4 regions of the Klebsiella sp. RIT-PI-d genome follow, and region 4 is predicted to be linked to each of the others. Evidence: predicted binding sites of a transcription regulator. Region 4 holds the regulator's gene; each other region holds the start of a gene.
What was found. The regulator CRP, encoded in region 4, controls carbon source genes, mostly activating them, when cyclic AMP is high. The targets are predictions, from matches to a motif close to ATGTGANNNNNNTCACAT.
Positions count from the first base shown of each region.

Region 1: the regulator CRP is predicted to act here: its motif matches at 4,290-4,307, upstream of AC791_RS12805 (YchE family NAAT transporter).
Region 2: the regulator CRP is predicted to act here: its motif matches at 3,927-3,944, upstream of cdd (cytidine deaminase).
Region 3: the regulator CRP is predicted to act here: its motif matches at 2,533-2,550, upstream of AC791_RS01100 (PTS sugar transporter subunit IIC).

Region 1 covers NZ_LGIT01000009.1:1,358,815-1,366,252, reverse strand. The annotation lists gene hns (histone-like nucleoid-structuring protein H-NS) at 1-117, opposite strand, end outside; gene tdk (thymidine kinase) at 676-1,299, shown strand; gene adhE (bifunctional acetaldehyde-CoA/alcohol dehydrogenase) at 1,388-4,066, opposite strand; gene AC791_RS12805 (YchE family NAAT transporter) at 4,545-5,192, shown strand; gene oppA (oligopeptide ABC transporter substrate-binding protein OppA) at 5,961-7,438, shown strand, end outside.
Region 2 covers NZ_LGIT01000009.1:1,864,840-1,872,277, forward strand. The annotation lists gene mdtQ (multidrug resistance outer membrane protein MdtQ) at 1-1,298, opposite strand, end outside; gene yohP (small membrane protein YohP) at 1,526-1,609, shown strand; gene dusC (tRNA dihydrouridine(16) synthase DusC) at 1,645-2,580, opposite strand; gene AC791_RS15100 (CidA/LrgA family protein) at 2,783-3,181, shown strand; gene AC791_RS15105 (CidB/LrgB family autolysis modulator) at 3,178-3,873, shown strand; gene cdd (cytidine deaminase) at 4,004-4,888, shown strand; gene sanA (outer membrane permeability protein SanA) at 5,013-5,738, shown strand; gene mglC (galactose/methyl galactoside ABC transporter permease MglC) at 5,781-6,791, opposite strand; gene mglA (galactose/methyl galactoside ABC transporter ATP-binding protein MglA) at 6,807-7,438, opposite strand, start outside.
Region 3 covers NZ_LGIT01000003.1:140,616-148,053, reverse strand. The annotation lists gene AC791_RS01110 (ABC transporter permease) at 1-558, opposite strand, end outside; gene AC791_RS01105 (ABC transporter substrate-binding protein) at 608-2,233, opposite strand; gene AC791_RS01100 (PTS sugar transporter subunit IIC) at 2,647-3,978, shown strand; gene AC791_RS01095 (glycoside hydrolase family 1 protein) at 3,986-5,413, shown strand; gene AC791_RS01090 (GntR family transcriptional regulator) at 5,518-6,291, shown strand; gene galR (HTH-type transcriptional regulator GalR) at 6,436-7,438, opposite strand, start outside.
Region 4 covers NZ_LGIT01000004.1:23,704-31,141, forward strand. The annotation lists gene AC791_RS03420 (NUDIX hydrolase) at 1-336, shown strand, start outside; gene AC791_RS03425 (hydrolase) at 403-1,419, shown strand; gene AC791_RS03430 (YheU family protein) at 1,421-1,639, shown strand; gene AC791_RS03435 (phosphoribulokinase) at 1,665-2,534, shown strand; gene AC791_RS03440 (OsmC family protein) at 2,580-2,984, opposite strand; gene crp (cAMP-activated global transcriptional regulator CRP) at 3,285-3,917, shown strand; gene AC791_RS03450 (YccS/YhfK family putative transporter) at 3,966-6,056, shown strand; gene argD (bifunctional acetylornithine/succinyldiaminopimelate transaminase) at 6,046-7,266, opposite strand; gene pabA (aminodeoxychorismate synthase component 2) at 7,354-7,438, opposite strand, start outside.

The sequences.
Region 1 (7,438 bases), on a different contig from region 4:
CTCGTTTACAACAACTTCTAATTTTTCCAGCATTTCTTCCAGTGTCTCAAGGGTACATTCTCTGGCCTGAGCACGAAGAGTACGGATGTTGTTCAGAATTTTAAGTGCTTCGCTCATTGTAGTAATCTCAAACTTATATTGTGGGGTGGTTTGTTAAGCTAATAATAGAGCGTTAATTTGAGTTGTGCAATAGGGAGAAATGTAAGGAACTCAAAATTGTCTATTATTTTTTACTATTTTAATTAGTACGAACTTAAATTTTGAGCCCCATCATGGCGCAACTATTCATATTGTTGCTGATAAAGCGCTGTGTTAACCCTTGATGTCCTGTGATTTTTTTGTGCGGGGTTGTGCGACAAATTATACTCCCAACGGATAATTATCAGGCCCGCTATTTGCAAATTGATACGTTTTACCGTCGGTAAATCAAATAGCCTGCATAGCATCTAAAGGCCATAGCAATGCACATCCGGGTTGTTAGAAGAATGTAATGAGACAAAGGTTTCCTCGTTATTAATGAGTCATAGCATCAGGATAGTGCTTATAATCTCTATATCAGCGATGTTATGCCGTCCATTACACCCGTTCTCTGTTTAAGCGCATCACATGGCGCACGCAAAAAATATGCTACACTCGCGCCGCTATTAATACACTTTGATTGGGGTTATGTGGCCAATGGCACAACTATATTTCTACTATTCAGCGATGAATGCAGGGAAATCCACAGCTTTGTTGCAGTCATCATACAATTATCAGGAACGCGGTATGCGAGCTGTTGTATATACCGCCGAAATTGATAATCGCTTCGGTTCAGGAAAGGTAAGCTCCCGCATCGGCCTCTCATCGCCCGCTAAGCTGTTTAATCAGGAGACCTCACTTCTGGACGATATTCGCGCTGAGCACGCTCAGCGGGGCATTCATTGCGTTCTGGTTGATGAAAGTCAGTTTCTTACGCGCCTTCAGGTTCACGAACTATCTGACGTTGTAGACAGTCTGGATATTCCGGTTCTGTGCTATGGACTTCGCACAGACTTTCGCGGTGAGCTGTTTACAGGTAGTCAGTATCTTCTTGCGTGGGCAGATAAACTGGTTGAATTAAAGACTATCTGTTTTTGCGGCCGCAAAGCCAGTATGGTGCTGCGTCTCGATCAGGCGGGGCGACCCTATAATGAGGGGGAGCAGGTGGTGATTGGGGGCAACGAACGTTATATTTCAGTGTGCCGTAAACATTATAAACAAGCGCTCGCTACAGGCTCCCTGACGGCCATTCAGGAGCAGCATCGTCATTCAACATCCTGACGTATTAACCATCCTCACCAGCTATACGGTAGATACAAAAAAGCCTCATCAATGATGAGGCTTTTTATTAAGCGTTATCGCAACAACATCAGGCGAGTTTTTTCGCTTTTTTGTCTGCTTTTACCAGCGGGGCAGCAACGGCTGTTTCAGCAGGGGTACCTTCGTTATATTCACGACCGTAGAAGGTATCCAGCAGAATCTGTTTCAGCTCGGCAATCAGTGGATAGCGCGGGTTAGCACCGGTACACTGGTCATCGAATGCGTCTTCAGACAGCTTGTCAACGTGAGCCAGGAAGTCAGCTTCCTGCACGCCAGCTTCGCGGATAGATTTAGGAATACCCAGCTCTGCTTTGATCTCTTCCAGCCATGCCAGCAGCTTACCGATTTTCGCAGCTGTACGGTCACCAGGTGCGCTCAGGCCCAGGTGATCGGCGATTTCAGCATAGCGACGACGAGCCTGAGGGCGGTCGTACTGGCTGAATGCAGTCTGTTTAGTCGGATTGTCGTTCGCGTTATAACGAATAACGTTGCTGATCAACAGGGCGTTTGCCAGACCGTGCGGAATGTGGAACTGTGAGCCCAGTTTATGCGCCATTGAGTGACACACACCGAGGAAGGCGTTCGCAAACGCAATACCAGCGATAGTAGCTGCACTATGAACACGTTCACGCGCAACCGGGTTTTTAGAACCTTCATGGTAAGACGCGGGCAGGTTTTCTTTCAGCAGTTTAAGTGCCTGCAGAGCCTGACCGTCAGAGAACTCAGACGCCAGAACCGAAACGTAAGCTTCCAGAGCGTGAGTTACGGCATCCAGACCACCAAATGCGCACAGTGATTTCGGCATATCCATGACGAGGTTAGCGTCGACAATCGCCATATCTGGCGTTAATGCGTAGTCCGCCAGCGGATATTTTTGACCAGTTGCATCATCTGTTACTACCGCAAACGGGGTAACTTCAGAACCGGTACCGGATGTTGTGGTAACAGCGATCATTTTCGCTTTTACGCCCATTTTCGGGAACTTGTAGATACGTTTACGGATGTCCATAAAGCGCAGCGCCAGTTCTTCGAAGTGAGTTTCCGGATGCTCGTACATGACCCACATGATTTTGGCTGCATCCATCGGGGAGCCGCCGCCCAGTGCGATAATCACGTCTGGTTTAAAGGAGTTAGCCAGTTCAGCGCCTTTACGAACTACAGTCAGAGTTGGGTCAGCTTCAACTTCAAAGAAGACTTCAGTTTCAACGCCGGCTGCTTTCAATACGGAAGTGATCTGGTCAGCATAACCATTATTAAACAGGAAGCGGTCGGTCACAATCATCGCACGTTTGTGACCATCAGTAATCACTTCGTCCAGGGCGATTGGCAGTGAGCCACGACGGAAGTAGATAGATTTCGGAAGTTTATGCCACAACATGTTCTCAGCTCGCTTAGCAACGGTTTTCTTGTTGATCAGATGTTTCGGACCAACGTTCTCAGAGATGGAGTTACCACCCCATGAACCACAACCCAGAGTCAGGGAAGGCGCAAGCTTAAAGTTATACAGGTCACCGATACCACCCTGAGAAGCAGGGGTGTTAATCAGAATACGCGCGGTTTTCATTTCAGCACCGAACTTCTGTACGCGCTCAGGTTGGTTATCCTGATCGGTATAGAGGCAAGAGGTGTGACCGATACCGCCCATCGCCACCAGTTTTTCGGCTTTGACAACCGCATCGTCGAAGTCTTTCGCACGATACATAGCCAGTGATGGTGACAGTTTTTCGTGAGCAAACGGTTCGCTTTCGTCAACAACCGTTACTTCACCTACCAGAATTTTGGTGCTGGCAGGAACGCTAAAGCCAGCCAGTTCAGCAATTTTGTAGGCTGGTTGACCGACGATAGCGGCGTTCAGCGCGCCATTTTTCAGGATAATATCCTGAACGGCTTTCAGTTCGCTGCCCTGGAGCATGTAAGCGCCGTGGCTGGCGAAACGTTCACGCACCGCATCATAGACTGAGTCAACAACGATAACAGACTGTTCAGACGCACAGATTACGCCGTTATCGAAGGTTTTGGACATCAGGATAGAGGCAACAGCACGTTTAATATCTGCGGTTTCATCAATAACAACTGGAGTGTTACCTGCACCCACACCGATAGCTGGTTTGCCCGAGCTGTATGCGGCTTTAACCATACCCGGACCGCCGGTCGCAAGGATCAGGTTAATGTCAGGATGGTGCATTAATGCGTTAGAGAGTTCAACAGACGGTTGGTCGATCCAGCCAATCAGATCTTTCGGCGCACCTGCGGCAATAGCAGCCTGCAGCACAATATCAGCGGCTTTATTCGTCGCATCTTTAGCACGCGGATGTGGAGAGAAAATAATGGCGTTACGCGTTTTGAGGCTGATCAGCGATTTGAAGATTGCGGTTGATGTTGGGTTGGTGGTGGGAACAATACCGCAGATGATACCAATGGGTTCAGCGATAGTGATCGTACCGAAAGTGTCATCTTCAGACAGCACACCACAGGTTTTTTCATCTTTATAGGCGTTGTAGATATACTCGGAAGCAAAGTGGTTTTTAATAACTTTGTCTTCTACGATACCCATACCGGATTCGGCAACGGCCATTTTAGCAAGAGGAATTCGAGCATCGGCAGCGGCCAGAGCGGCAGCGCGGAAAATCTTATCGACTTGCTCTTGAGTGAAACTGGCATATTCACGCTGGGCTTTTTTTACACGCTCTACGAGTGCGTTAAGTTCAGCGACATTAGTAACAGCCATAATGGTCTCCTGATAATGTTAAACTTTTTTAGTAAATCACTGGCCTAATTAGTCAGTATAGACAGACCAGACACTGCTTGCGTAAGTACTTACAAAACAACGGATTTCTTACACTTGATTTACTGATTTACTAAAACAGCTTCACTTTACTCTACGCACTACCTTGCTTTAATTTTTGCTACCTTACGGTGTAGACAAGGTTACTCACTTCTGAGTATGAAATACGTGATCTACATCAAGTTTAAGCAAAGCTGACACCTTTCAGCACCATGTTTTAACCAGTTAGTATCAAATGTTAAGTGTTTTTAATGAGTGTAAAATTCACATTATCATAATCAATACAAATATATAACAACGTGTAATGTCAGGTTTTTTGTCAGATTTGTGGTGAAGTGTATTGCTAAAAAGCGTATCTTCAGCGCGAATCTATAATGACGTTTCGTCAACGACCACTTTTGATGAAGGTGCGGAGCCAACCGTGAGCCAGTCGCTTTTCGATTTCCCTATTTACTTCAAGTTCTTCATTGGCCTTTTCGCCCTGGTTAACCCCATCGGGATCATGCCGGTTTTCATTAGTATGACCAGCTATCAGACAGCTGTCGCACGAAATAAAACCAACATGACTGCCAACGTGTCTGTGGCGATTATTCTCTGGACCTCACTCTTTCTTGGCGACAGTATTCTTCAGCTATTCGGCATTTCAATTGATTCATTTCGCATTGCCGGCGGCATCCTGGTGGTCACTATTGCCATGTCGATGATCAGCGGCAAGTTAGGCGAAGATAAACAAAACAAACAGGAAAAGTCAGAGACGGCTATTCGTGAAAGCGTGGGGGTTGTTCCTCTGGCATTGCCTTTGATGGCGGGGCCGGGTGCTATCAGCTCAACAATTGTATGGGGCACCCGATACCATAACCTGATTCACCTTCTCGGATTTTCAGTGGCGATCGCGCTGTTTGCGTTCTGCTGCTGGAGCGTTTTCCGCATGGCCCCGTGGTTGGTCAGAATGTTGGGTCAGACCGGAATAAACGTCATTACGCGTATCATGGGGTTGTTATTAATGGCGCTGGGTATCGAATTTATTGTCACTGGCATCAAGAGCATTTTTCCAGGCCTCGTTCATTAGTCCCTTCTTTACCTCCTCTCGCGCAAACGAAACCGCTTTTGTTTGCGCCATTATTAGCAAAGCAGATATTTGAAGCTGAAATTACACGCATTCATAATAAAATCCGTTGATAGACAACTCCATTATAGATCAACGCCTTAGAATTAGGCTCGCTATTCTGCTGTATATAATATCAGCAGGCATGCTGTTATTTTTCTCACATTATACTCTTGGGCTTGCTACGGGATTATTGAAATGTTATTAGTAATTTTAGCATTCTTACAGTCAGATGTGCTAAATAGTAACCAAATGTTAATGTTTTGCAAAATACTACAAATAATACCATTACGTTACATTCCGGTGAGATGCATGATGCGATGATGTTGAAATGCAGCCATTTTTTATCGAATTTGCCGCCAGCAAGGCCCTGTCTGGCCCAAGGGGCGAAGGAATAAAAGAGAATTAGTTAACATATTTGCAAATTATATTGGCAGCATGCGGAGGCATTTGATACTTTCCGGCCAGTTAATTTGCAACAGAACTGCGTAGATGAGAATTATTTTCAAATAGATTATCTCATGCTGGAACGCAATATGTCTCGACAGGGGAGACATATTAAAGAATCGACGTAAGGTTGCCGTCAGAGCCAACCGTAATAAATAAGTCGGTGATAGCAACAAAAAAGCAGCCCGGCAGTCGCTAAAAGCTCCTGCATTGACCGGGAACCCTCACGGGAACTGAAGAAGCTGGCCAGTGGTCAGTCATTATAATTATTGGAGTATCAACACAATGTCCATCATCACAAAGAAAAGTCTGGTCGCGGCGGGTATCCTGGCAGCGCTTATTGCAGGAAACGTTGCACTGGCTGCCGATATCCCGGCGGGCGTCACTCTGGCTGAAAAGCAGACCATGATCCGTAATAATGGCGCAGAGCCTCAGTCGCTGGATCCCAATAAAATTGAAGGTGTTCCCGAAGCTAACGTTAGCCGCGATCTGTTTGAGGGACTGCTGGTAACATCTCCTGTTGACGGTCACCCGGTTGCGGGCGTGGCAGAAAGCTGGGACAACAAAGATTTCAAAGTCTGGACCTTCCATTTACGTAAAGATGCTAAATGGTCAAATGGCGAGCCTGTCACCGCCCAGGATTTCGTATACAGCTGGCAGCGTCTGGTCGATCCTAATACTGCATCCCCCTATGCAAGTTATCCGCAGTACGGTCATATCCTGAACGTTGATGAAATCGTTGAAGGTAAGAAAAAACCGTCTGAGCTGGGTGTCAAGGCTATTGATGCAAATACCCTGGAAGTTACGCTCAGTGAGCCGGTACCTTATTTTTACAAGCTGCTGGTTAACCCGGCAATGTCGCCCGTTAATAAAGGTGCAATTGACAAGTTTGGTGAGAAATGGACTCAGCCCGCTAACATCGTTTCTAACGGCGCATATAAGCTAAAAGACTGGGTCGTCAACGAACGCATTGTAATGGAGCGTAATACTCACTACTGGAATAATGCGAAAACAGCCATTAATCAGGTTACCTATCTGCCTATCTCTTCGGAAGTGACCGATGTTAACCGCTATCGCAGCGGCGAAATCGACATGACCTATAACAATTTGCCGATCGAGCTTTTCCAGAAGCTGAAAAAAGAGATCCCGCAGGAAGTACATGTTGATCCGTATCTGTGTACCTATTATTACGAAATCAATAACCAGAAAGCGCCGTTTACCGACGCTCGTGTTCGTACCGCGCTGAAGCTGGGCCTCGACCGCGATATCATCACTAATAAAGTGAAAGCACAGGGTGACCTGCCAGCGTTCGGATATACCCCACCGTACACCGATGGCGCGAAGCTGACTAAACCGGAATGGTTTACCTGGACTCAGGAAAAGCGTAATGAAGAAGCGAAGAAATTGCTGGCCGAGGCAGGCTATACCGCAGATAAGCCGCTGACATTTAACCTGCTGTACAATACTTCAGACCTGCATAAGAAACTGGCGATTGCCGCGGCGTCTATCTGGAAGAAAAATCTTGGCGTAAACGTTAAACTGGTCAATCAGGAATGGAAAACGTTCCTCGATACTCGTCATCAGGGTACCTATGATGTCGCGCGTGCCGGCTGGTGCGCAGACTATAACGAACCGACTTCTTTCCTTAATACCATGCTGTCCACCAGCTCAATGAACACCGCGCATTATAAAAGCCCGGCCTTTGACAGCATCATGGCCGATGCCGTTAAAGCCACTGACGAAGCTAAGCGTACCGAACTGTA
Region 2 (7,438 bases), on a different contig from region 4:
CCGGCTTTCATCCGGGCTTCTGCCAGCGCCACAATACGCGATGCATCTTGCTGGACCTGCTTCTGGCGGGCACTCTTCTCCATCAATGTTTCAACCTGGGTCGCATCGTGCGCCACCTGATTGACAGCATCAACGACCGCCTTGTTGTACCTGGCAATGGAGAGTCCGCTTTGCGCGCTGGCAATATCGAGGTTGGCATTAAGGCGGCCGCTGTCGAAGATTGGCAGCGTCAGACCCGCCGTAACGCCCATCTGCTGTGCAGAATGACGGAACAGATCGCTTAAGTGCAGCGCATCCTGCTGTAAGAAGGCCATCAGGTTGACGTCCGGATAAAACGCCGCTTTGGCAGCATCAACCTCTTTTAGTGACGCTTCGATATACCAGTGAGCGGCCTGGAGATCCGGTCGACGCGCCAGCAATTCATAGCCGAGGGTGGCAGGCATCTTCGCCTGAACCTCAGGCAGCGGCACGTTATGCAGCGCAAGCGATGAGGACTGCTCATCCGTCAGCGCCATCAGCCGGGCTTCAATCATTTTCATCTCACCCGCGACGTCAGCCAGTTTCTGCTGCGTTTTGCTGGCGTTAATGTCGGTTTCAGCACCTTCAACCGATGAGGTAATGCCTTGTTGATAGAGTGCGCGATCGACAGCAACAATAGCCTCCTGCTGCTGCTCGATGGTCGTGAGTACTGTTTTAATGGCGGCTTCCGTTTGCCACTCCCAGTAAAGACGGGCCACGCTGCTGGCGAGGAGCTGTTGCGCCTGCTGTAGCTCAGCATTGCGTGCGCGCACCCGGCCGATTCGCCCTTCTACTTGCGCGCGGTTTTTACCCCATAAGTCCAGATCCCAGCCCGCAGTTAAGCCGAAAGTCCCATTGGTATACCACGGCCCGGTGGTTCCGGCTGCCGGGTCGGTAAGGGCAAAAGGCCCCATCAGACCTTCGGCTGACATTTTTTGCCGCTCAACGTCAGATGAAAAGTTCACCGCCGGGCCGTCGGCGGCGGCGGCCATTTTAGCCTGCGCCTCCGCCAGGGCAATGCGCTGGCGGGCCACGCTCAGATCGGGGGCATGCTTAAGCGCACGGGCAATCAGCGCGCTTAGCTGCGGATCGTGATAGTGCTGCCACCACTGGCTTTGCGGCCATCCGTTTTGCAGGGCCGCGGGTAATGTTGTGCTCACCGAAGCCGCGGGTGCCTGCGGTTTAAGCGATGGGTTAACGTCATGGGAAGGCGCGCAGCCCGTCAGAGAGAAAACCAGCGGCAACGCTGACATGGCAGTCAAAGTCAGAAGACGGTTCATAGTTATTTTTGCGAGGTAAAAGAGAGGGGCGAGATTACGTGACGTGCGACAGTTTTGTTTAGTAACGCGTGGCAATACACACCCTGTAATAACAGGAAACAGCCGGAAAATTATTCATCAGACAAATGATTCATAACGAAATTAATGAATAAAAACAGGCTTCAGGGAGGAAAATTTCAGGGTGCTTTCCTATACTCGTTGTGAATACAACAAAGAGGGAATGCGCGATGAAAATTTTACTATGGGCTGTTTTGATTATTTTTTTGATTGGGTTGTTGGTAGTAACCGGGGTGTTTAAGATGATTTTCTGATGATTATCGCCCTCCCTCGCGAGGGCGATAGTTTTTCAGGATCCGCCGTCAATCACCCGTGCAATGGATGCTGAATCCTGAAAAGTACGGATGGCGGTGAACAGCTCCAGCGCCTCGTCATATTCTTTACGTAAATACCCCAACCACTGTTTAATGCGTGCCACATGGTACAAACCGGTATCGTCCTGCTTTTCAAGACGCGAATATTTGCGTAATAACTCTACTACGTCAGGCCACGGCATACGCGGCTCATTGTACTTAATCACCCGACTCAGATTTGGAATGTTCAGTGCACCACGCCCTATCATGACGGCATCGCAGCCGGTAGTTTGCATACAGGCCTGCGCACTTTGCCAGTCCCAGATTTCGCCATTAGCAATCACCGGAATAGTCAGTCGTCGACGAATTTCGCCAATCGCCTGCCAGTTTATGCGCTCTGCTTTATATCCGTCTTCTTTTGTCCGCCCGTGCACCGCAAGCTCGGTCGCGCCGGCCTGCTGAACGGCATCGGCAATTTCAAACTGGCGCGCGCCGCTGTCCCAGCCAAGCCTTACTTTTACCGTCACCGGTAAATGGGCAGGCACGGCTTCACGCATTGCTTTAGCGCCCTGATAAATAAGCTCCGGATCTTTTAATAATGTGGCCCCGCCACCGCTGCCGTTGACCGCCTTTGACGGACAGCCGCAGTTCAGATCAACGCCGTACGACCCCAGCTCAACGGCGCGGGCCGCATTTTCTGCCAGCCATTGAGGATACTGCCCCAGTAGCTGAATACGCACTAAGGTGCCTGAAGCCGTGCGGCTCTGATGATGTAACTCGGGGCAAAGTTTATAGAACGATTTCACCGGCAATAGCTGATCGACAACCCGCAAAAATTCGGTGATGCATAAGTCGTAATCATTAACCTCAGTCAGCAGCCCTCGCACCAGCGAATCGAGCACACCTTCCATCGGTGCGAGCAGTACACGCATATCTTTACCCGTCAAAAAAGAGGCGCTATGTTAGCCTCTCCGCGCCATAGTTAAAAGCGCCAGCCGCGTTCACGCTGCAATAAGTGCATTTGCCTAATGTTCCCTCTCTCTATCTCAGGTATGCTTCGAATTCATGGTGTGATCGGTAGCACACTTTTGAGTTTAATTGTATGATGAATGCGTTTTCGTAAGGATTGAGACCATGAGCAAAACACTGAATATCATCTGGCAATACCTGCGCGCATTTGTCCTGATTTACGCCTGTTTATATGCCGGGATCTACCTCGCCTCGCTGCTGCCAATCACCATTCCCGGCAGCATTATCGGTATGTTGATCCTGTTTGTTTTACTGGCCCTGCAAATTCTACCCGCCAAATGGGTCAATCCGGGCTGCTATGTGCTTATTCGCTATATGGCACTGCTGTTCGTGCCTATCGGCGTTGGCGTAATGCAATATGTTGACGTGCTGCGCGCCCAGTTTGGCCCGGTTTTCGTCTCGTGTGCAATCAGTACCCTGGTGGTGTTTCTGGTAGTGAGCTGGAGTTCACATCTGATCCATGGCGAACGTAAAGTCGTCGGCCAGGAGGAGGCTAAAAAATGATGACCTATATCTGGTGGTCGCTACCGTTGACGCTGGCGGTCTTTTTTGCGGCCCGTAAACTCGCTGCCCGCTTCAAAATGCCGCTGCTCAACCCCTTACTGGTCGCCATGGTAGTCATTATTCCATTTCTGCTGTTAACCGGTATTCCCTACGATCACTATTTCAGCGGCAGCAAAATCCTGAACGATTTGTTGCAGCCGGCGGTGGTAGCGCTGGCATATCCGCTGTATGAACAACTGCATCAAATCCGCGCTCGCTGGAAATCCATTATTACGATCTGTTTTGTGGGTAGCGTAGTGGCGATGGTCACCGGCACCAGCGTCGCACTATTAATGGGCGCGACACCGGAAATAGCCGCATCGGTGCTGCCAAAATCGGTAACCACGCCGATTGCAATGGCGGTTGGCGGCAGTATCGGCGGCATCCCTGCGATTAGCGCCGTGTGCGTTATTTTCGTCGGTATTCTCGGCGCGGTATTCGGTCATACCTTACTGAATATCATGGGGATCCGCACTAAAGCCGCCCGGGGGCTGGCGATGGGAACCGCCTCGCACGCTCTGGGTACGGCGCGCTGCGCCGAGCTCGATTATCAGGAAGGCGCGTTTAGCTCCCTGGCTCTGGTGATTTGCGGGATCATGACATCATTGATTGCGCCCTTTTTGTTCCCGCTCATTCTGGCGGTTATGGGCTAAAATTTGCGATACATCGCGCAAATTTCATTTTCATTGCATAAGTTGCACAGATAATGAGATGTAGATCACGTTACAAATCGGGTGACGCCCCGTAAACTACGATCCCATTACATTGTTATGAGGCAATTCCATGCATCCACGTTTTCAATCTGCTTTACCGCAGCTTCCGGGTAAGATGCAATCGGCGCTGGCACCTCTACTGGAAGATGCGCATTTTCCCGCCATGCTGAGCGCCGGGCAGGTCTCGTCATTGCTAAATGTGACGGGAATGGACGAAGACGAGCTGGCCTTCGCGCTCCTGCCCCTCGCGGCTGCCTGTGCGCGTGCCGATCTGTCGAATTTTAACGTCGGCGCGATTTCCCGCGGCGTTAGCGGCACCTGGTACTTTGGCGCCAATATGGAATTTCACGGCGCGACAATGCAACAAACCGTGCATGCTGAACAAAGCGCCATTACTCACGCCTGGCTGCGCGGCGAGAAATCGTTGAAGGCCATTACGGTAAATTACACGCCGTGCGGCCACTGCCGTCAGTTTATGAATGAGCTGAATAGCGGACTCGACATTGCTATTCATCTGCCGGGTCGGGCAGTGCATACGCTGGGTCACTATTTGCCTGATGCCTTTGGTCCTAAAGATCTGGAGATCAAAACCCTGCTGATGGACGAAGAGGATCACGGTTTTCGCCCCGAAGGTGATGCCCTGACGCAGGCCGCGGTTCGCGCTGCCAACCGCAGTCATGCACCGTACAGCAATGCGCCGTCCGGGGTGGCTCTTGAATGCCGGGATGGCCGCGTATTTGCCGGAAGCTATGCTGAAAACGCGGCGTTTAACCCTTCTCTGCCACCGCTGCAAGGCGCACTTAACCTGCTTAGTCTGAACGGCTATGAGTATGCAGATATCCAGCGGGCCATCCTTGCTGAAAGCGCCGATGCTGCGCTCATTCAGTGGGATGCCACGCGCGCCACGCTAAACGCGCTGGGCTGTCAGAACGTTGAACGCGTAATCCTTGCCTGACGCATAATGCGGGCCTGCGGGTCCGCATTGATGAAAATCCCCTCAGTTGAGCGTCTGTTTCTTGCGCTTGCCGCACGGGTAAAGTAGCCTGAATAAAATTTTCGCCATCGCCGGGTCCGGGTCCATGTTAAAGCGCTTGTTATACAGTCTGTTAGTCCTGATTGGCTTACTGCTGTTAACCGTGCTGGGTCTGGATCGGTGGATGAGCTGGAAAACCTCCCCTTATATATATGACGAGTTGCAGGATCTGCCCTGGCGACAGGTTGGCGTGGTCCTCGGCACCGCAAAATATTACCGCACTGGCGTTATCAATCAGTATTACCGCTACCGTATTCAGGGGGCGCTTAACGCTTACAACAGTGGGAAAGTGAATTATTTACTGCTCAGCGGCGATAACGCGCTCCAAAGCTATAATGAACCCGTCACCATGCGTAAAGACCTGATTGCAGCCGGTGTCGATCCGGCGGATATCGTGCTCGATTACGCTGGTTTTCGCACGCTGGACTCGATTGTCCGCACCCGAAAAGTGTTTGATACCAACGATTTCATCATCATTACCCAGCGTTTTCACTGCGAGCGGGCGCTGTTCATTGCCCTGCATATGGGGATCCAGGCGCAGTGTTACGCCGTGCCTTCACCAAAAGATATGTGGAATGTTCGCGTACGTGAGTTTGGCGCCCGTTTCAGCGCGCTGGCCGATCTCTATCTCTTTAAGCGAGAGCCTCGTTTCTTAGGCCCGCTGATCCCGATCCCTTCCCGTCATGACATCCCGGAAGACACGCAGGATTATCCGGCGGTAACACCAGAACAACTGCTTGAACTACAGCCGAAGACAAGAACGTCGTCATGAATAATAAAAACGCCCGACAATCTGCCGGGCGTTTGAGGTGTCTTATTTTTTACGCGCGTATTTCAGGGAATCCAGCGCCACGGCAAAGATAATAATGCCGCCTTTGATGATGTACTGCCAGTACGGGTTAACGCCGATATAGGTCAAACCATAGTTAATGACGGTGAAGATGATCACACCGGTAACCACGCCGAAGACCGTTCCCACCCCGCCGCTGAACGACACGCCACCCACTACGCAGGCCGCGATAGCATCCAGTTCATACATAAAGCCGAGGTTATTGGTAGCCGAACCGATACGCCCGGCCTCCAGCAAACCGCCAAATGCGTAGAACACGCCGGAAAGCGCATAAATCATTAGCAGGTTCAGCGCCACGTTAACACCGGACACTTTCGCCGCTTCCGGGTTGCCGCCAATCGCAAAAATGTTTTTACCAAAGCGGGTTTTGTTCCACAGGATCCAGACAAAGGCTACGGCAATCAGCGCATAGAAGGTAATGTAAGAGAGGCGGAAACTGCCCAGCGCCACAAACCCCTGGGTGAAGGTTGAGAAGCCACTGTCAAAACCGGAAATCGGTGATGCGCCGACAAAATCGTAATACAGGGAGTTGATACCGTAAACGATGATCATCGTGCCGAGAGTGGTAATAAACGGCGTTACGTTCAGATAAGCGATGATAATACCGTTGACCAGACCGATAACCGCGCCAATCGCACAAACAATCAGGATCACCACGAAAATCGGCATGGTCGCCATTTCCGGGAAGACTTTGTTGGCATTTTCCATCGATTGTAACAACGTTGCAGCGACTACCGCAGCCAGACCGACCTGACGACCTGCGGAGAGGTCTGTACCCTGGGTAACAATCAGTCCTGCCACGCCCAGCGCGATAATAATACGCACGGATGACTGCGTCAGAATATTACTCAGGTTCAGCAGACTTAAGAACGTCGGATCCTGGAAAATAATAATGGCCAATAAGACTAAAAGAACGACGTAAATACCGCCCTCTTTCAGGTACGTGAGAAAGCTTTTTTTATTTAACGCACTCATGAGGAGCCCCTGATCTTAAAGGTGCAAAGACGCAAGACGGAGAATTTCGTTTTGCGTTGTGGTTTTAGTGTCAACAATTCCGGAAACAAGACCATTGCTCATTACCAGGATACGGTCAGTGATCCCCAGCAGTTCAGGCATTTCAGAGGAGATAATAATGATCCCTTTGCCTTTTTTAGCCAGTTCCGCAATCAACTGATAGATTTCGAACTTCGCCCCCACGTCGATGCCACGAGTAGGTTCATCAAGCATCAGGATTTCCGGCTGTGTTAATAGCCAGCGACCAATGACCACTTTTTGCTGGTTGCCGCCAGAAAGCGAGCCAATCTGCGTCCGGTGTCCCGGTGTTTTAACGCGCATGGCGTCGATAACCCACTGGGTATCACTTTTCATGCGTGAGTTATCCAGCAGCCCGACCTTATTTTTGTAATTTTGAATATTCGAAATAAGTGAGTTAAACCCAATATCCAGATAAGCATAAATACCGGTTGAACGTCTTTCTTCGGTCACCAGGGCAAAACCGTGATTAATAGCCTCGTTAGCACTGTGGTTATTAATCTTTTTACCGTGCAGGTTGATTGTGCCGGCTGATTTTTCACGGATACCAAAAAGCGTTTCCACAATATCAGTACGCTTCGCCCCGACCA
Region 3 (7,438 bases), on a different contig from region 4:
AAGTAAATGGGCGGCAACCTGCATCATCCACGCCCAGCCGCTGTCATCGCTACCGGTATTGGTCATTCCGCCGACCGGCAGCCAGTGCAGATCGACCGCGAACCATTTAATCAGCAGCAGGCAGAGAAAGAAGGTGGGAAAAGACATGGCGGCAAATACCGCAACGCTGACCAGATGATCGAACAAGGAATTGGGCCTGAGAGCCGAAACAATACCTACGGTCAGACCAATGCCCCAGTAGAACACCAGCGCCACGCTTGCCAGCAGAAATGAGTTCCAGATGTACTGATTCAGTAACTGGCTAACCGGAATTTGATACTGCAAAGAAAAGCCCAAATCCCCCTGCGCCAGCTGGCCCAGCCAGTGCAGATAGCGGCTGAACAGAGGCTGATCGAGGCCGTAAATTGCTTTAAGCTCGGCGGCGCGCGCGGCGGTCAGCGTAATATTGCCGTCAATAAAATCGCCGGGGGTTTTGGCGAACAGCATAAAGATGATCAATGAGGCCAGCAGCAGCATCGGCAGCGTTTGCAGCAGGCGCCGCAGAATAAAATTTCTCATGGTTTTCTCACGGCCGCCGCCCGAAAGGGCAGCGGCGACGGTGACAGCATTACTTGACGATTTTTACATTCGGCAGGCTGCCGGTCAGGCCGTTGTAGATATCCGGCGCGAAACCGGTCACGCGGGCGCTGCTGGCGGAAAGAATTTTCCGGTTGCCGAGCAGAATAACCGGCGGATCTTCCGCCAGCACTTTGTAGAGCTGATGGTAAATTGGCTTACGTTTCTCTATATCGAGCGTGGCGTTACCTTCGTTAATTAGCTTATCGACCTCGGGATTGTTATAGCCCGACTCTTTAGCTTCGGTGCTGTAGAAATCCCACACGCCATCGTGCGGATCGTTAAGCGTGCTGGTGCTAAACGATGCCAGATCGTAATTACCTGATTTACGCTGCGCCATCAGGGCGTTGAAATCCACCACCTGCGGTTTTAACAGCACGCCAATTTGCTGCCAGTTCTCTTTCGCAATCGGGATCAGCGCGTCGTTGAGTACTTTCTTACTCACCAGCAGCGTCAATTCAAGACGTTTGCCATCCTTCACGCGAATCCCATCCGCACCCGGCTTCCAGCCTGCTTCATCCAGCAGTTTTTTCGCCTGCGCCGGATCGTATTTATAGGGGTTTACGCCTTCCGGGTTATACGCCCAGGAAATCGGCGCGATCGGCTCAATGGCCACGGTGCCGTAACCCTGATACACCACATCAATTAACTTCTGGCGATCCAGACCATAAATCAGGGCCTGACGCACTTTGGCCTCTTTCAGCGCCGGACGACGGACGTTAAATTCTACCTGGCTGTAATCACTGGAGCCGTACAGATTGATATTGGCGAAGCCCAGGAGCTTAAGTTGTTCAATGTCATCCGGGCGGGACGTGAATGCATCGTAATCCGTTTCACCGGTCTGAAACAGCTGGAAGTTGGTAGACGGATTGGTAACGCGATAGATAAAGCGCGGCGTCGGCGGCGTGCCGCGATAGTAATGAGTATTGGCGTGGAAACGGATCTCCTGACCCGGAATATATTTATCATAAACATACGGCCCGTTACCCAGCGGTTTGCCGTGCAGCGTGCGCAGATAATCGAGATTGCCACGCTGATAATTCTTACCGTAATAGGCTTTAGACAATACCGGGCCGCCGATTTTCGACAGTGTGGTCGCGCCTGGCTGGGTCGTCGTCACTTCAATGGTCTGCGGATCAATCACTTTCAGGCCGCTAACGCTGTCCGCTTTGCCGGCCTTATATTCTGCGCCGCCGGCAATATTGGCGAGCGTGATATCAGTATCACCATCATATTTGGGATCGGACAATACTGTCAGGGTAAACGCCACATCGTCAGCGGTCAGCGGCGAGCCGTCGCTAAAGGTCAGGTTCGGGCGCAACTTGATGGTATAGACCTTGCCATCCGGGCTGACCGTCCAGCTTTCCGCCAGGCCCGGTACCAGCTTACCGTGGCTATCCCAGTCAATCAGGCGCGAGAAGATCACATTGGTTACGTTCTCATCCCAGCCGTTAACGAAGAAGTACGGATTAAAAATGCCCTGCGGCTCCGAGATCCCGGCGACCACGGTATCTTTACGCAGCTTCGCCGCCGCCGGAACCTGGCTGGCATCGGTCGCAGGCGTAATACCCTCTTTTAATACGTCGTCTGCACTGGCGACAGTAGAGAAGGCGACCATGCTGCCGAAGAGGGCAATGCGCAGGGCCAGCGCAAAGCCGGTAGGTTTTGTTGATAACGATGTAAGTAGCGTGGTCAAAAGAGTTCCCTCATCGGATAAATGCAGAAAAACTGACAAATAATGACGAACGATAAGAGCCGTCATGCGGCCTGTCTAACAACGAAAAACACTGATTTATAACCAATTATCCTTAGAGAAAATTCGCAATAGCATTGCTTAAAAGCGGCAATTGCTGCCCATAATGCAATGTGGTATGCCAATAACAAATTTTTAACCATTCTGGGATGCCGATCGTCGTCATGAGAGGTTAATCACAGAAGTTTTGTCGCGACATGGCTATTTTTGGTATGCCAAATGGGCGCAAGCTGTCCCCATTTCGATAACAAGTCCCTAAAATTCTGAGGTAATACTTCATGGCATTTCAGGAAAAAATGATCGACTCGCTGGGCAGTTTTGCGACAAAATTCAACAGTTATCGCTATATCATGGCGATCAAATCCTCCTTCATCACGCTGATGCCGGTCATTATTGTCGGGGCATTTTCAGTGCTGATTTCGAACATGGTTCTCGACCCCAAAAATGGGCTGGCCAGCTTCCAGTCGCTGTCATTTCTGGCGACGCTCAAACCGATCACCAGCGCCATCAACTACGCGACGCTCAATTTTCTGAATATCGGTGCGGTGTTTTTAATCGGCATTGAGCTGGGCAGGATCAACGGGATCAAGACGCTGTTTCCCGGCCTGCTGGCGGTGATCTGCTTTATTTGCGTCACGCCTACCACCGTCGAAATGATGGTTGACGGGCAAATGCGCGAAGTGAAAGACGTGCTGCTGCGCCAGTTCTCGGATACCCGCAGCCTGTTCCTCGGTATGTTTATCGCCATTCTGTCGGTAGAAATTTACTGCTGGCTGGAGGGGCGGCCGGGACTGAAGATCAAAATGCCGGACACCGTGCCGCCGAACGTTTCCGCTTCGTTTTCCGCGCTGATCCCGGCGATCATCACGACTACGGTTATCGCTACTTTCGGGTTTGTGTTTCATCAAACCACCGGCATGTACCTGTACGACGCGGTTTATCAGGTGGTGCAGCAGCCGCTTGAGCGGGTAATGCAAAGTCTGCCGGGTATTCTGCTGTTAATGTTTGTCGCGCAGCTGTTTTGGGTGATTGGCATTCACGGCAACCAGATGATCAAGCCGATCCGTGAGCCGCTGCTGCTGGGGGCTATCACCGTCAACATGAGCGCTTTTGAGCAGGGCAAAGAGGTGCCTAATATCATCACTATGCCGTTCTGGGATGTATATATGAGCATTGGCGGTTCCGGGCTGACAATTGGTCTGCTGATTGCGGTAATGATTGCCACAAAGCGTAAAGAGATGCGTGAGATCGCCAAGCTGTCGATTGGGCCGGGGCTGTTTAACATTAATGAGCCGGTTATTTTCGGGATGCCGATCATGCTGAACCCGATCCTGGCGATCCCGTTTATTATTACGCCGCTGGTTACCGGCTCGATCGGCTATTTCGCAACGGTCACCGGGTTTGCCGGTAAAGCCGTGGTGATGGTGCCGTGGACCACGCCGCCGCTGATCAACGCCTGGCTTTCCACCGCCGGTTCAATGGGCGCGGTTGTTACCCAACTGATTTGCATCATTACGGCGGTCATTATTTATCTGCCGTTCGTCAAAATTGCTTCCCGTCGTGCTGACCAGGCGCAGTTACTGAGCGAGCAGCAGGCCGCCAAAAAATGAGGAACTTATGAGTCTAAAAACGTTAGCTATTCCGACGGATTTTATTCTGGGGGCTGCGGCCTCCGCCTGGCAGACCGAGGGCTGGAGCGGCAAGAAAGTGGGCCAGGATTCATGGCCCGATCTCTGGTACAAAAACGATCGTCACGTCTGGCATAACGGCTACGGCCCGGCAGTGGCCACCGATTTTATCAATCGCTTTCGTGAAGATGTTGCGCTGATGAAGGCCGCAGGCCTGACCCACTATCGTACCTCAATCAACTGGTCGCGTTTTTTGACCGATTATGAAACTGCAACAGTTGATGAAACGTACGCTGACTATTATGACCAGCTATTTGATGAGATGCAGCGCCACGGCATAGAGCCGATGATCTGTCTTGAGCACTATGAGCTGCCGGGCTATCTGCTGGAAACTTACGGCGGCTGGGCGTCAAAAAAAGTTGTTGAATTATATCTGCTGTACGCGCAAAAAGTCTTCGAACGTTATCATCATAAAGTTACGCGCTGGTTTACCTTTAACGAGCCGATTGTGGTCCAGACGCGGGTTTATCTCGATGCGCTGCGCTGGCCGTATGAGCAGAATACCTCCACCTGGATGCAGTGGAATCACCATAAAACGCTGGCCACGGCAAAAGTGGTGAAGCTGTTCCGTGAAAAGGGCTATCACGGTACGGTGGGCTGTATTCTCAATCCGGAAGTGACCTACCCACGTTCTAAAGCAGCGCACGATGTCCGTGCCGCTGACGTTTACGATCTGTTTTATAATCGGGTATTCCTCGACCCGATGGTGCATGGCGAATACCCGGCCGAGCTGTTTACGCTGCTGGCAAAACATGAGGTGGCGTGGGATTACACGGCCGATGAGCTGGCGATCATTCGCGACAATACGGTAGATGAACTGGGCATCAATCTTTACTATCCGCATCGGGTAAAAGCACCGTCCCGCGCGTGGCATCCGGAAACGCCTTTTCATCCGGCCTGGTATTACGAACCGTTTGATCTGCCGGGACGATGCATGAATACGTCGCGCGGCTGGGAGATTTATCCGCAGATCGTTTATGACATGGCGATGCGTATTAAACAGGAGTACCGCAACATTCCGTGGTTTATCGCGGAAAGCGGGATGGGCGTGGAAAACGAAGCGCAGTTTCGCAATGCTGAAGGAACTATTGAAGATGATTATCGTATCCGCTTTATCAGCGAGCATCTTTATCAGACGCTGCGGGCTCGTGAAGACGGCGCGAACTGTCAGGGTTATATGCTGTGGGCCTTTACCGATAACGTCTCACCGATGAATGCATTTAAGAATCGCTACGGACTGATTGAAATCGATCTGCAAAACAACCGCGCCCGGCGTGCCAAAAAATCGGCGTCGTGGTTTCACCAGTTACGTGAGGATCGTCAGCTAACGCTGACCCTCGATGATGAAGATAAGTAGCCTCGTTTTCAGGTGAAAACCGCCGAACCGGCGCGAAATTTGGTAAACTTGTCCACGTCCGGGCGTCACCGGACGTCAACTTCAACGTATGTACAGGTGATAGTGTGGAGAAGGCCCTCGTTCCGCCGGAAAAGAAACCTTACCAGGAAATTGGTGAAGATTTACGCGCGCAGATTGTGCAGGGGCGCTATCCTCCCGGCTCGCGGCTGCCGCCGGAACGCAACATCGCCGAAACCTACGGAGTGAGCCGCACCATCGTGCGCGAAGCGCTGTTAATGCTGGAACTACAGGGGACGGTCGACATCCGTCAGGGGTCCGGCGTCTATGTCATGCGCGTTCCCTGTGAAGCAGAAAACGAGGACGAACGTCTGCTGAACAGCGACGCCGGACCGTTTGAAATTCTTCAGGCCCGCCAGCTGCTGGAAAGCAATATTGCCGCTTTTGCCGCCCGCATGGCGACCCGCGCCGATATCGATAACCTGCGCCGAATCATCGAGCAGGAGCAGCGGGCCATCGCCACCAATGATACTACCCAGGACAATAATAAGATGTTTCATCTGGTGCTTGCCGGGGCGTCGCAGAATCAGATGCTGCTGATGACGGTGGAGAACATCTGGCACCAGATGGATGGCAATCCGCTGTGGCAGCAGTTTAATGCGCACATTGCCAGCCGGGCTTACCGGCTGAAGTGGCTGGGCGATCGGCAGACCATTCTTGCGGCCCTGCGCCGCCGCGACGTTATGGGGGCCTGGCAGGCCATGTGGCAGCATCTGGAAAATGTAAAAAATAGCCTGCTGGAGCTTTCCGACGAAGACGCGCCCGATTTCGACGGCTATCTGTTTGAATCCGTCCCGATTTTTCAGGGAAAAGTGATGTAAAGGCCTGAGCCGGTACGCGTCTGCAATAATGCCGGATGGCGCTGTGCTTACCCGGCCTGCGATTTCGATACCCGAATGCCAGCGCCGCGCTTTACCTTCAGGCGCTTGCAAGCGACAGCGCCGCCGGGCAGTTAATATACAGGCTCAACCCTCGTTTAACGTGCTTACCGACTGTCGGCGTACCAGCGTTGGGCTAAATAAATGGGTTATTTCCGGCAGCGGCCGCGCGTCGGCCAGCGCCAGCGCCAGTTCCGCCGCCTGAGTTGCCATCGTCACAATGGGGTAACGCACCGTCGTCAGACGAGGACGGACGTAGCGTGAAACCAGCACGTCATCAAAACCGATCAGCGAAATTTCGCGTGGGACATCAATACCATTGTCATTAAGTACGCCCATAGCACCTGCGGCCATTGAGTCGTTGTAGCAGGCAATGGCGGTAAAGTTTTTCCCGCGTCCCAGAAGCTCCGTCATCGCCTGTTCGCCGCCGCTCTCATCCGGCTCGCCAAAGGTGACCAGCCGGTCATTCGCCGGAAGACCACTCTCTTTAAGCGCATCGTAATAGCCCTGCAACCGATCTTCCGCATCAGAAATGGCATGATTTGAGCACAGGTAACCAATCCGCGTATGGCCCTGCTGAATCAGATGACGGGTGGCCAGCCATGCCCCGTAGCGGTCATCCAGCGCGACGCAGCGCGCTTTATAGTCTGGCAAAATACGATTAATTAACACCATGCCCGGGATCTGCTTCATCAGCCCGGCCAGTTCGGCATCGGGGATCATCTTGGCGTGAACCACCAGCGCCGCGCAGCGGTGACGCATCAACTGCTCGATGGCCTGACGCTCTTTATGCTCATCGTGATAGCCGTTGCCAATGAGCAAGAAATTGCCGGTGTGATAGGCCACTTGCTCTACCGCTTTTACCATGGCGCCAAAAAAGGGATCGGACACGTCACCGACGACCAGTCCAAGCGTTTCCGTGGATTGCTGCGCCAGCGCCCGGGCATTGGCATTGGGATGATAGGAGAGGGACTGCATCGCCGTCAGCACGGCCTGACGGGAGCTTTCGCTGGCTTTCGGTGAATGATTAATGACGCGTGATACGGTGGCGACAGAAACGCCTGCGAGCCGGGCTACATCTTTTATGGTC
Region 4 (7,438 bases):
CTTACTGATTATGCACTGGCGTTTGATCATGCCAACATTGTGCAGATTGCCCTGCATCGCCTGCGTCAAAAAACCAAATATTCGTTGCTGCCGGTTTACTGCTTGCCTGAGGTCTTTACTCATGCGCAACTCCAGGAGGCAACAGAAATTATTCTTGGGCAACCGATCCAGCGCAAAAGTCTGATCCGGCGTATTGAAGCATCGGGAATGCTGGAAGAAACCGGCGAGAGCATCGCGACCGGCGCGCGTAAAGCCCGGCTATGGCGACGCAAGCCCGGCGTGGATATTCATCTTTTTTCGCGTAATCTGCTGGCCGAGCAAGGAATCGCCCCTTAAATGAATAAACTGTAATCATGATTACAGGTTATATTACGGCGCAACTTTCTTAATTTATCCTCAGTCATGGCTCACATTTCATCTGAACAATCGCCTGTCGGGCACCACGATTCGCATTTTTTTCGCCCCATGCCCGGGGCGCGGAATCCCCATCTGCAAACCATGCTGCCGCGCCTGCTGCGCCGTCGGGTTCAATTTACGCCGGTCTGGCAGCGCCTGGATCTGCCGGATGGTGATTTTATCGATCTGGCGTGGAGCGAAGATCCCCATCAGGCCAGGCATAAACCCAGGCTGGTGGTTTTTCACGGGCTTGAAGGCAGCCTGCACAGTCCTTACGCACATGGTCTGATCCATGCTGCAAAAGCCCGTGGCTGGCTTGGGGTGGTCATGCATTTTCGCGGCTGTAGCGGCGAGCCGAATCGGCTTAACCGCATTTATCACTCAGGTGAAACTGAAGACGGTACCTGGTTTTTACACTGGCTGAAGCGCGAATTTGGCAATGCGCCCACTGCGGCGGTTGGCTACTCGCTGGGGGGGAATATGCTCGCCTGCCTGCTGGCCAAAGAAGGCGATAACGCACCGCTGAATGCCGCCGCTATCGTCTCTGCTCCTTTTGTACTGGAAGCCTGTAGTTATCATATGGAAAAAGGCTTCTCCCGGGTGTATCAGCGCTATTTGCTTAATCTGCTGAAGGGCAATGCAACGCGCAAGCTGAAAGCCTTTCCCGGCACTCTGCCAATCGAGCTGGCACAATTAAAGCAGGTACGACGTTTGCGCGAGTTTGACGATTTAATTACGGCGCGCATTCACGGCTTTACCGACGCTATCGACTATTATCGTAAGTGCAGCGCGATGCCGTTGCTCAGTCAGATAGCTAAACCGACGCTTATCATTCATGCTAAAGATGATCCGTTTATGGATCATCACGTTATTCCTGAGCCAGGCACGCTACCGCCGCAGGTCGAGTATCAGCTCACCGAACACGGTGGTCATGTCGGATTCGTGGGCGGTACGCTGCGACATCCGGAAATGTGGCTGGAAAAACGCATACCCGACTGGCTAACTACATACCTCGGAGCTTAAGGTGATTATTCCCTGGCAGGATCTCGACCCAGATACTCTCTATAGCCTGATCGAAAGCTTTGTCTTGCGTGAAGGTACTGATTATGGTGAACATGAGCGTTCACTTGAGCAAAAAGTCGCCGACGTTAAACACCAGCTCCAGACAGGCGAAGCCGTACTGGTGTGGTCAGAACTGCATGAGACGGTCAATATCATGCCTCGCACGCAGTTCCGCGGCTAATTTACTGATTCTTCAGGGAGTTGCTATGTCTGCCAAACATCCAGTGATTGCGGTAACAGGGTCCAGCGGCGCGGGGACCACGACGACCAGTCTCGCGTTTCGCAAGATTTTTGCCCAGCTTAATCTGCATGCAGCGGAAGTCGAAGGCGATAGCTTTCATCGCTATACTCGCCCGGAAATGGACATGGCCATTCGCAAAGCCCGGGATGCCGGACGGCATATCAGCTATTTTGGCCCGGAGGCGAATGACTTCAATCTGCTGGAGCAGACATTTATTGAATATGGACAGTCGGGAACCGGTCAGGCGCGCAAATATTTGCATACGTACGATGAAGCCGTACCGTGGGATCAGGTGCCAGGAACGTTTACCCCCTGGCAACCGCTGCCGGAGCCGACCGACGTATTATTTTACGAAGGTTTGCACGGCGGCGTTGTCACCCCCCAGCATGACGTCGCGCGTCATGTCGATTTACTGGTTGGCGTAGTGCCGATTGTGAACCTGGAGTGGATACAAAAATTAATTCGCGACACCGGCGAGCGCGGCCATTCACGCGAAGCCGTCATGGACTCCGTGGTTCGCTCAATGGATGACTATATTAATTTTATTACCCCCCAATTTTCCCGGACCCATATTAACTTCCAGCGCGTACCCACCGTCGACACCTCCAACCCATTTGCGGCAAAAAGCATTCCCTCGCTGGACGAAAGTTTCGTGGTTATTCACTTTCGTAATCTGGAAGGGATCGACTATCCCTGGTTGCTGGCCATGCTTCAGGGTTCGTTTATTTCTCACATTAATACATTAGTGGTGCCGGGCGGGAAAATGGGCCTGGCAATGGAGCTGATCATGCTGCCGCTGGTTCAGCGTCTGATGGAAGGTAAGACAATTGAGTAAAAGGTGCGCAAGTGCCCGACAGCAAAGGCTTATCGGGCAAGATTATTATGCGGCAATCACTTCGTATGAATGGGTGATATTGACGGCTTTACCCAGCATAAGCGCTACAGAACAATATTTCTCGGCAGAGAGATCGACGGCGCGCGAGACGGCCGCATCTTTCAGATCGTTACCCGTGACGATAAAATGCAAATTGATATGCGTGAACAGACGCGGCGCTTCTTCCCGGCGCTCAGAGGTCAGTTTAACCTCGCAATTTGTGACGTCCTGACGCCCTTTTTGCAGGATAGACACCACATCGATCGCGCTACATCCACCTGCGGCCATCAGCACCATTTCCATCGGGCTGGGCGCTTTATCACCAGAGTTACCATCCATTAACACCTGATGCCCGGAAGCCGACTCACCTAAAAACGTTAACCCCTCGACCCACTTGACGCGTGCTTGCATAACATCCACTCCAGCGTTGAAATTTTCTCCACAGATTACGCGCACATAACAATTCTCGCAACGGAAGACGACCTGCGTCATGCTGAAGCGAGACACCAGGAGACAGGCGGCAAAAGCTATGTTAAAACAGATCAGATACCGCAGTGATACATTGACTTTGACGCATGTATGCAAAGGAATTAGATTTGGCTGCGGAACATACCGACAGTCAACTTCCTCGCTGAGGGACAAACACGATTGCAACCCGGAGGCAGTACCCTTTCGCCGCCGGAGATAGCTTATAACAGAGGATAATCGCGCATGGTGCTTGGCAAACCACAAACAGACCCGACTCTCGAATGGTTCTTGTCTCATTGCCACATTCATAAGTACCCATCAAAGAGCACGCTAATTCACCAGGGTGAAAAAGCAGAGACGCTGTATTACATCGTCAAAGGCTCGGTGGCAGTGCTCATTAAGGATGAAGAAGGGAAAGAAATGATCCTTTCTTATCTCAACCAGGGCGATTTTATCGGTGAACTGGGCCTTTTCGAAGAAGGTCAGGAACGTAGTGCCTGGGTACGTGCAAAAACCGCCTGTGAAGTTGCGGAAATCTCCTACAAAAAATTCCGTCAGCTGATCCAGGTAAATCCGGACATCCTGATGCGCCTTTCTTCACAAATGGCGCGTCGTTTACAGGTGACATCCGAAAAAGTGGGCAACCTCGCCTTCCTCGACGTGACCGGCCGTATTGCGCAGACGCTGCTTAACCTGGCTAAACAGCCAGATGCCATGACGCACCCGGACGGTATGCAAATCAAAATCACCCGTCAGGAGATCGGCCAGATCGTAGGCTGCTCTCGCGAAACGGTGGGACGTATCCTGAAAATGCTGGAAGATCAGAGCCTGATCTCCGCGCACGGTAAAACTATCGTCGTTTACGGCACCCGCTAGAGTCGACACGCGGCGCATTCCCAGTAATGCGCCGATGCTGTTATCGCTATGTGGCGCAGGCTGATTTATCACCCGGAAATAAACTACGCACTTCGGCAAACGCTGGTGCTCTGTTTGCCCGTGGCTATCGGCCTGTTGCTCGGCCAGCTTCAGTACGGCCTGCTTTTTTCCCTCGTTCCCGCCTGCTGTAATATTGCCGGTCTTGATACGCCGCATAAGCGCTTTTTTAAGCGGCTGACGATCGGCGGCGCGATGTTCGCGGGCAGTAGTCTGGCGGTTCAGCTTCTGCTGGCGCAGGGTGCGCCGCTGCCGCTGGTGCTGACCGCGCTGGCAATGGTACTCGGCGTGACAGCGGAAATCGGCCCGCTTCATGCCCGCCTGCTTCCGGCATCCTTAATTGCAGCCATCTTTACCCTGAGCCTTGCCGGTTCTGTGCCTGTCTGGCAGCCAATGCTGCTGTATGCCATGGGCACGCTCTGGTATGGACTCTTTAACTGGTTCTGGTTCTGGCTATGGCGCGAACAGCCGTTGCGGGAATCATTAAGTCTGCTCTATCGCCAGCTGGCAGACTATTGTGAAGCAAAATACAGCCTGTTGACCCAGCATACCGCGCCGGAAAAGGCGCTGCCCCCGCTGTTGGTACGTCAGCAGAAAACGGTGGATTTAATTACCCAGTGCTATCAGCAGCTGTATATGCTGTCGGAAAAAAAACACGAAAACTACAAGCGTCTGCGCTGGATGTTCCAGATGGCGCTGGATTTACAGGAGCATATTTCGGTTAGCCTCCACCAGCCGGAAGAGGTGCAAAAGCTGGTGGAACAGAGTCATGCTGAAGCCGTGATCCGCTGGAATGCCCGGACCATTGCCGCCCGCTTACGCGTGATGGCAGATGATATCCTTTATCATCATTACTCTGGCCGTTTTACGATGGACAAGCAGCTTGAGGCGCTGGAAAAAATTGCCCGCCAGAATCCGGATAATCCGGTCGGCCAGTTTTGCACCTGGCATTTTAGCCGCATCGCCCGCGTGCTGCGTACGCTTCGCCCACTCTACCCGCGCGATCTGATGGCCGATCGTCAGCGTCGTCCACCGCTGTGGTCGGCGCTCAAAAGCTACCTCTCATTCAAGTCGCCTGCCTTACGCACCGCCGCCCGAATTAGCGTGATGCTCAGTATCGCCAGCCTGGCAGGCAGCGTTTTACATCTCACTAAACCCTACTGGGTGCTGATGACCATCATGTTCGTGACGCAAAACGGCTATGGTGCAACGCGGGTGCGTATTCTTCATCGTGCGCTTGGCACGCTGGTAGGGCTGGTGATTGCAGGCGTAACGCTGCACCTGAAGGTGCCTGACGGTTATACGCTTTGTGCAATGCTGTTGATCACCCTGATTAGCTATCTGATCCTGCGAAAAAATTATGGCTGGGCGACGATCGGTTTCACCGTAACGGCCGTATATACCCTTCAGCTGATTAACCTTAACGGCGAGCAGTTTATTCTGCCGCGTATGATTGATACCGCGCTCGGCTGTCTTATCGCCTTTGGCGGTATGGTCTGGCTATGGCCGCAGTGGCAAAGTGGTCTGTTACGTCAGAACGCGTGGGCAGCGCTGGAAGCCGACCAGGATGCACTGCGTCTGATTTTAAGCAACGATCCGCAGGCCCCGACACTCGCGTATCAGCGTATGCGCGTAAACCAGGCGCATAACACCCTGTTCAACTCATTAAATCAGGCGATGCAGGAGCCTGGCTTTAACTCGCAGTATCTGGCAGATATGAAGCTGTGGGTCACCCACAGTCAGTTTATCGTCGAGCACATTAATGCGATGACCACGCTGGCGCGGGAGCATAATATGCTGACGCCGGATCTGGCGGTACAGTATCTGCAGTCCTGTGAAATTGCCCTGCAGCGCTGTCAGCAGCGGCTGGAATCGGAAGGTCCGGGAAGCACGGGTGATGTGAATATTCTGCAAGCGCCGGACGGCGGTGCGCTCCATGGACCGTTAAGCACCATGGAGCGCCACCTTGAGCGCATTATCGGCCATCTGAACACCATGCATACTATTTCATCGGTAGCATGGCGTCAGCGCCCGCATCATGGAAGCTGGCTGAACAAAAAATTCGGCCGCGCTAACGGTTGAGGACGTTAGCGACCGCCTGTGCAAACCGTTTCATGCCTTCATCAATATCGGCCTCTTCCACCACTAGCGAAGGGGCGAAACGCAGCACGTCCGGTCCGGCATTAAGCACCATCAGGCCCTCTTCAGCGGCAGCAGTGAGGAAATCACGCGCGCGGCCCTTGAGCTGGGTTTGTAATTCAGCGCCGATTAATAGCCCCATGCCGCGAATGTCGCTGAACAGCGCGTATTTTTCATTGATCTGCTGAAGGTGATTAACAAAGCGCTGACGTTTAACATTAACGCCGCTCAGCACCTCAGGCGTATTAATGATATCGAATGCGGCCCCTGCCACGGCGCAGGCCAGCGGATTGCCGCCGTAGGTCGAGCCGTGCGATCCGGCATGAAAGGCGCTGGCAATTTCATGGGTGGTAAGCATCGCGCTAATTGGGAAGCCGCCGCCCAGTGCTTTAGCACTGGTAAGAATGTCCGGCGTCACGCCATACTGCATATACGCAAACAAATCGCCGGTACGCCCCATGCCGCACTGAACTTCATCAAATACCAGTAGCGCCTGATGCTGATCGCACAGCTCACGCAGCCCCTGCAGGAATTCCGGCGTTGCCGCCGTTACGCCACCCTCTCCCTGGATAGGCTCAACGACCACGGCGCAGGTATGATCGTCCATTACCGCTTTCACCGCGTGTAAATCATTGAATGGAACATGAATGATATCTGCCGGTTTTGGTCCAAAGCCGTCGGAATATTTTGGCTGACCACCGACAGAGACGGTAAATAGTGAACGTCCATGAAACGCGTTATGAAAGGCAATAATCTTCGTTTTATAAGGACTGTGGCGAACGCAGGCATAGTGCCGCGCCAGCTTGAAGGCGGTTTCATTAGCTTCGGTGCCGGAGTTCATAAATACTACGCGCTCGGCGAACGTGGCCTCAACAATCTTACGTCCCAGACGCAGTGCCGGCTCGTTAGTAAATACGTTACTGGTGTGCCACAACATTTCACCCTGCGCTTTTAGCGCATCAACCAGCGCCGGATGGCAGTGCCCCAGCGCGGTAACGGCAATGCCACCAGCAAAATCAATGTACTCTGTCCCCTGCTGATCCCATACCCGGCTCCCTGATCCTTTAACCGGAATAAACTCAGCCGGTGCATAAATCGGCAGGATAACGTCATCAAACGTTGCGCGTGTTATTGCCGGTTGTTCAGTTGCCATGTCGTGCCCACCCTTCTTTATGCAAAAGCGAATGTGATAATATAATCACAAAATATGCATAAAAAATCAATTAAAGGCAACTATAAATCAGCGATGCAGAAAATTAGCCAGCAGTTGATGCCCCTGCTCGCTAAGAATACTTTCCGGGTGAAACTGTACTCCTTCCAGATCC